DNA from 2 places in the Exiguobacterium sp. H66 genome. Region 2 is predicted to be linked to the other one. Evidence: a T-box and tRNA genes for the amino acid it is inferred to sense, from the RefSeq annotation. Region 2 holds a T-box; the other holds one or more tRNA genes.
What was found. The T-box of region 2 lies ahead of leuS (leucine--tRNA ligase). A T-box ahead of a tRNA ligase gene usually reads a tRNA of that ligase, here a tRNA-Leu.
Positions count from the first base shown of each region.

Region 1: it encodes a tRNA-Leu, which carries the amino acid that the T-box ahead of leuS (leucine--tRNA ligase) is inferred to sense. The anticodon was not compared.

Region 1 is NZ_JACSMQ010000001.1:134,409-137,827, forward strand. It holds gene KNP88_RS00710 (amino acid ABC transporter ATP-binding protein) at 1-345, opposite strand, end outside; gene KNP88_RS00715 (amino acid ABC transporter permease) at 342-986, opposite strand; gene KNP88_RS00720 (transporter substrate-binding domain-containing protein) at 1,026-1,793, opposite strand; tRNA gene KNP88_RS00725 (tRNA-Leu) at 2,119-2,202, opposite strand; gene KNP88_RS00730 (alpha/beta hydrolase) at 2,281-3,210, opposite strand; gene KNP88_RS00735 (hypothetical protein) at 3,231-3,419, opposite strand, start outside.
Region 2 is NZ_JACSMQ010000002.1:51,615-55,033, reverse strand. It holds gene KNP88_RS03605 (peptidoglycan bridge formation glycyltransferase FemA/FemB family protein) at 1-201, shown strand, start outside; gene KNP88_RS03600 (HAD family hydrolase) at 262-906, shown strand; T-box leader at 946-1,168, shown strand; gene leuS (leucine--tRNA ligase) at 1,216-3,419, shown strand, end outside.

The DNA of each region.
Region 1 (3,419 bases), on a different contig from region 2:
TGCTTGTCCCTTTTCCGTTTTACGGACTTTAATCGGTGCGAGCATGACATTATCTAAAACCGTCTTATGCGGAAAGAGATTAAAGTGTTGAAAGACCATCCCGACTTCTTCTCGGACTTTATTGATGTCGACTTTCGGGTCCGTAATATTGTGCTTATCGATGATGACTGTCCCACCTGTAATGTCTTCCAGACGATTCAGACAACGAAGAAACGTACTTTTCCCGGAACCAGATGGACCAATGACGCAAACTACTTCTTTCTCTTCTACTTCAACGGAGATATCCTTTAGGACTTCATTTTTTCCGAATGACTTTTTTAAGTTATCTACTTGAATGATACTCATCGTAGCGTAAACCTCCGTTCCAAGAATTTCGCTAACATCGACAGCAGATAGATGATGACGAAATACATTAAGCCGACGACGGACCAGACGATGAACGGTTCAAACGTCGTCGCTTGCTGGACTTGTCCTTGTTGCGTCAAATCGGCGATGCCGATAATCGAGAGCAACGAAGTATCCTTTAAACTAATGATCGATTGGTTCGTAATGGTCGGCAACATTCTCCGAAAAGCTTGCGGTAAAATGATTTGGACCATCGTTTGACGGCCCGTCATCCCGAGCGATCGTGCGGCTTCGGTTTGACCTTTATCAATCGACTGGATGCCGGCCCGGATGATTTCTGCAAAATAGGCCCCTGCATTGATCGCGACCGTCAAAATCCCCGCGTACATCCGGTCCATCGATAACCATTCGAGTGAGTTCAAACCAAAATAAATGAAGAACAGTTGAACGATGAACGGTGTCCCACGAATCACATCGATATAAACGATCGCGATCCCATTTAAAAGTTTTAATGGAGACAAGCGCATCAAGGCAACGATGAGACCAATCAAGAATCCTGCGATGACGGCGATGATAAAGATATATAAAGTGACTTGTAATCCATCTAAGAAAAACGGAAATGCAGCTTTTGCTACTTCCATCAGCAGCTCAACTCCCTCATCATTCACTCAATCGGGTGATTATTTTAAATAACGATCAACGATTTCGTCGTACTCGCCACTGTCTTTTAAATTCGCTAAACCTGTGTTGATTTTTTTCATCAAGTCTTCGTTTTCCCCTTTAAGGACGGCAATCCCGTAATTATCTCCATTTAAACGATCTCCCACGAGTTTCAGACCAAGGTTTTGTTGTTTGTTGGCATACGAGATGACTGGATAGTCTTCAATCAAGGCTGCTGCATTCCCATTTTTGACTTCCTGGAACATCGCTGGACTATCATTGAATTGTGTAATTTTAATTCCTAGCTTATCCGCGTTATCCGTTGCATACTTTGCCCCCGTCGTCCCCTTTTTAACTGCCACGCGTTCCCCTTTTAAATCATCAACCGACTTGATGTCATCATTATTGTCTTTGACGACAAGAATCAGTCCGGCTTCAAAGTATGGGTCAGAGAAGGTAACGACTTTTTCACGTTCCGGTGTGATACTCATCCCGGCAATCGCGATGTCGAGTTGATCCGCCTGCAGAGCAGGAATGATTCCGCTAAAGTCCATCGCTTCAAATTCAATCTTGAAGTTTTGGTCGTCTGCAATCGCTTGAATCAAATCGATATCGATTCCTTTGTACGTATCCCCGTCCTTGTACTCGAATGGTGGATAGGTGACGTCGATCCCGACTTTGTACGTTTTGTCCTCTGACGATGAATCATCATTTGAACCGATGCTACACGCACTTAATACGAACAGACATCCCATCAATAAAAATAAGATAGAAAAACGTTTATTCATCCTTTTTACCCCCTTCTTTTGAAGGCACGGCCCTCTATTAGGATATTTTCCTTAATAATGGTCCCTTTGAAACATGTTTTGGTAAAAAAACTGAATTATCTGAAAGAAAACTAAAAAAGTCGCGATTTTCGATCTAACCGCTTCCTAGTGGAAAGCAAACAGGAGCGACCCTGCAGCTTCGCTGTAGCGGCGCGATGTTTGCCACAGGAAGACGATTAGAAAGGAAAGAGAGAACAAAAAAAAGATGGAAAATCACATGCAAGTGACCTTCCATCTAGTTTGTCTATAGTCTGTGACCTACTAACAGGTCTTCAACTTATGGAAATGCCGCCGAGAGGACTTGAACCTCCACAGTGTTGCCACCACTAGATTCTGAGTCTAGCGCGTCTACCGATTCCGCCACGACGACATGACTTATATGATTGTAGAATACGAAATGGACTGATTTTTGTCAATCCATTCCTTCCGCTTCATACACTTTCATTTGTCATGCTGACAATACGCGCCGAACAAATGCCTCGACGACTTCATCGTATCGATCGGGTGCTTCAAAATAAGCCATTGCATGTGCCGCATTCGGAATGACGACGAGTTCCTTCTTCGTTTGGCAAGCATCATACAGTTCATAGACCATCGATGTCGGAACGAACGTATCTGCATCCCCATGAATGAATAAGATCGGTACCGCCGCCTTTTTGACTTGTTTTAGTGCGGAAGCTTCACTGAAGAAGTAACCAGCCTTTAATTTCGTCAATAAACTCGTCATCGCAAGGAACGGAAAGTGCGGCAAACGATACATCCGTTTCATCTGATAGGCGAGGACTGCGTTGACTGATGTATAAGCACAGTCGGAGATGATGCCTTTGACTTGAGCAGGTAATGTTTCTCCGCTCGTCATCAAAACCGTCGCCCCCCCCATCGATACACCATGTAAAAAGATGGAAGAATCCGTTCCAACACGTCCGACTAAATAGTCGATCCAGCGCAGACAGTCTTGCCGGTCATGCCAACCGAAACCGATGTAATTTCCGTCACTTTTTCCGTGACCACGATTGTCCGGCATCAACACATGAAAACCCGCTTGATGATACAGATAGGCGAATCCTGCTAAGTCCGTTCCGACACCACCGTAACCATGTACGAGAATGACGACTCGATCGGACGAAACGAGTGGCGGTAAGTAATGTGCGCGAAGGGTCAATCCATCATGTGCTTGCGTCGCGACGAGTTCTAACGGTTGTTCCTTAATCCATGTCTGACCCGGTTGCATCAATCGGACCATCTCGTCACTTAAATCACGGTTGTTCGTCAAGAAGGGTTTCGGATTCGTTGCGATCGCCATTTCGTAAAAGTAATAGCTTGCTGCAAGCATCCCTGAACCAATCACGCCTAAACCAATTTTTGTACCTGTTCGCATCCGGTCCTCACTCCTTGTTGTTATAGTTCGATTTCTAGTTGAGCTGACGACTCTGGATGATCATCTTGTAATATGTGCTGGCGCAACCGTTGTTCATGCTGCGCCTTCCGGTAAGCGAATTCGCGAATGAGCTCTTGCCCCGCAAATCCTTCTTCAACGATTTGCGCTAATAATTCGGTCTCCATCTCGACCATCTCGTCTGGATTGCG
Region 2 (3,419 bases):
TTAGGTGGTGGGTATAAAGAGCGTGATAGCCTGTTCGAGAGTAAGTGTCGCTATACGGGCTATCGTTTATTTGAATATCATTTAGGAAAAAATGTTCTACTGCCTGCTCAATATGAACAACTGTGCCAGCTCTATGGAGACGGAGAGTTGGAACATTATTTTCCGGGATATCGTTCGCAACCAACACTGATTTCGAAATGATAAAAACGACAGTCCATCACTGTCGTTTTTTTGTTAAAATCAAAAAAAGGAGTGAATGGGATGCAAACGAGGGGTTTAATCTTCGATATGGATGGCGTCATTTTAGATAGTGAAATTCGCTACTTTGGGGTACATAAAAAAATGTTTCATCAACTCGGGATTCCACTTGATTTAGTTCAATATGCGACCTTCATGGGTAAGACGGGCGACGAGATGTGGCAGGAATTAATTGAACAACATCGCTTACCGCATCAAACGGATGCGTTACTTGCACAGGAACATGACTTATTTCAACAACACGCCAAGCCAGAAGACTGTGGATTAAAGGAAGGGGTTCATGAGTTGATGAGTATCGCTCGAAACGAAGGCTACGGGATTGCAATTGCATCATCGAGTTCGCTTGAAAAAATTGAACGCGTCATCGCATTTTATGGGTTGACAGTCGACGCCTACACGAGCGGTTTTGAAGTCCCGCGCTCTAAACCGGACCCTGCTATCTTCGAGCTGACAGCAAAACGGATGGGTCTCGCCCCAGAGTCATGTATCGTCATTGAGGATGCGGCGAACGGCATGATGGGGGCGAAAAAAGCTGGGATGGAAGTCATCGCGTTACTCGACGACCGGATGCCGGGGCAGATGTTACATCACGCGGATCATCAGGCTTCGACACATGCTGCGATTGGAGAAATTTTACGGAAACGTTGACGGTTGATTAAGATTCAGATTAAACTAACTAATAGATAGTCAGATGCAACGAACTGAAGTAGTAGTGGAGACATTCCGTTTAGAGAACTGGTGGGTGGTGCAAACCAGTCGGAACTGTCCATGAACTCGTCAGGGAGCATGATTCGTGAACAACGAGTAGCGAATCCGGTCCTTCACACCGTTATCTGTGAGTCAAGCGGTCTGTCATTGACAGACAACGTGGGTGGTACCGCGGAAGCCAAACCGGTCTTTCGTCCCTATTCTTAGGGGCGGAGGACCGGTTTTTTTTAATCAGAGGAGGAAGAATAGATGTCGTATAATCATCGTGAGATTGAACCAAAATGGCAAGCGCGCTGGGAACAGGATAACGCGTTCGTAACGACGGAAGACCCAAGTAAGGAAGGCTTTTATGCCCTCGACATGTTTCCTTATCCATCGGGAGCAGGACTGCATGTCGGACACCCGGAAGGATACACGGCAACGGATATCCTCGCCCGCATGAAACGGATGCAAGGGTATAACGTCCTCCACCCAATGGGATGGGATGCGTTCGGACTCCCGGCAGAACAGTATGCACTCGATACGGGGAATGACCCGCGTGAGTTCACGGCACAAAATATTGAAACGTTCAAACGTCAGTTGAAAGACCTCGGTTTTTCGTATGATTGGGACCGTGAAATCAATACAACGGATCCGAAATACTACAAATGGACACAGTGGATCTTTACACAACTTTACGAAAAAGGACTTGCGTTCGTCGACGAAGTGGCAGTCAACTGGTGCCCGGCACTTGGAACGGTCCTTGCGAATGAAGAAGTCATCGATGGATTGTCTGAACGTGGAAATCATCCCGTCGTCCGTGTCCCGATGCGCCAGTGGGTCCTTAAGATTACGGAATACGCGGACCGTCTACTCGACGATTTAGATGAACTCGATTGGCCGGAGTCGGTGAAAGAAATGCAACGGAACTGGATTGGTAAATCGGAAGGTGCGGAAATCGACTTTACGATTGACGGCCACAAAAAACAAGTCACGGTCTTCACGACACGTCCGGATACAGTCTTCGGCGCAACGTACCTCGTCTTAGCACCGGAGCATCCATTCGTCGCAGATATCATGACAGCAGAACATCAGGCAGCGGTCGAACGTTATATCGCGTCTGTTCAAACGAAATCGGATCTCGAACGAACGGATCTTGCAAAAGAGAAGACGGGTGTCTTCACGGGTGCGTTCGCCGTCAACCCGATTTCTGGCGAACGTCTTCCGATCTGGATTGCCGACTATGTTCTTGCGACGTATGGAACAGGTGCCATCATGGCCGTTCCGGCACATGACGAACGCGATCATGAGTTTGCAAAACAATTTGATCTTCCAATCATCGAAGTCGTAACGGGTGGAGATGTTCAAGAAGCGGCGTATACGGGAGAAGGGGAACACGTCAATTCTCAGATGCTCGACGGTCTCTCGAAGGCGGATGCAATCGAAACCATCATCGCGGAACTCGAAACGAACCAAGTCGGACGGAAGAAAATTACGTATCGTCTGCGTGACTGGCTCTTTAGCCGTCAACGCTATTGGGGCGAGCCGATTCCAGTCGTCCATATGGAAGACGGAACGATGAAGACGCTGGATAAAGAAGAGTTGCCACTTGAACTTCCGATGATTCCTGAAATCAAACCGTCGGGAACAGGAGAGTCGCCGCTTGCTCTTGCAGAAGAGTGGCTCGACTATACGGATCCTGTGACAGGGATGAAAGGACGCCGCGAAACGAACACGATGCCACAATGGGGCGGTAGCTGCTGGTACTACCTTCGTTTCATCGATCCGCATAATGAAGAGGCGCTCGCGGATCCGGAGAAATTAAAATACTGGCTTCCGGTCGATATTTATATCGGTGGGGCAGAACATGCGGTCCTTCACTTACTGTACGCACGTTTCTGGCACAAAGTGTTATACGATATCGGCGTTGTTCCGACAAAAGAGCCATTCCAAAAGCTGTATAACCAAGGGATGATTCTTGGCGAAAACAACGAAAAGATGTCGAAATCACGGGGGAACGTCATCAATCCGGATGAAATTGTCAAATCACACGGAGCAGATACGCTTCGTCTGTACGAAATGTTCATGGGACCACTCGATGCTTCTGTGTCCTGGTCGGAAAATGGGCTCGACGGTGCACGTCGCTTCCTTGACCGCGTCTGGCGTTTGTTCGAACGGACTGCAGACATTCAAGATGTCGAGACGGTTGACGCCGACTTTGAACGTGTCTATCACCAGACCGTCAAGAAAGTGACGGAAGACTTCTCGAACATTCAATTCAACACAGGGATTTCGCAGTTGATGGTCTTCGTCAACGAAGCGAACAAACAGCAAGTGTTGCCACGTCACTTCCTTCGTGGATTCATTCAGTTGTTGACACCCGTCGCACCTCACCTCGGGGAAGAGTTATGGGAACAACTCGGGTTTGAAGAGACATTAACGTATGCGGTGTGGCCGACATATGATGAAACGAA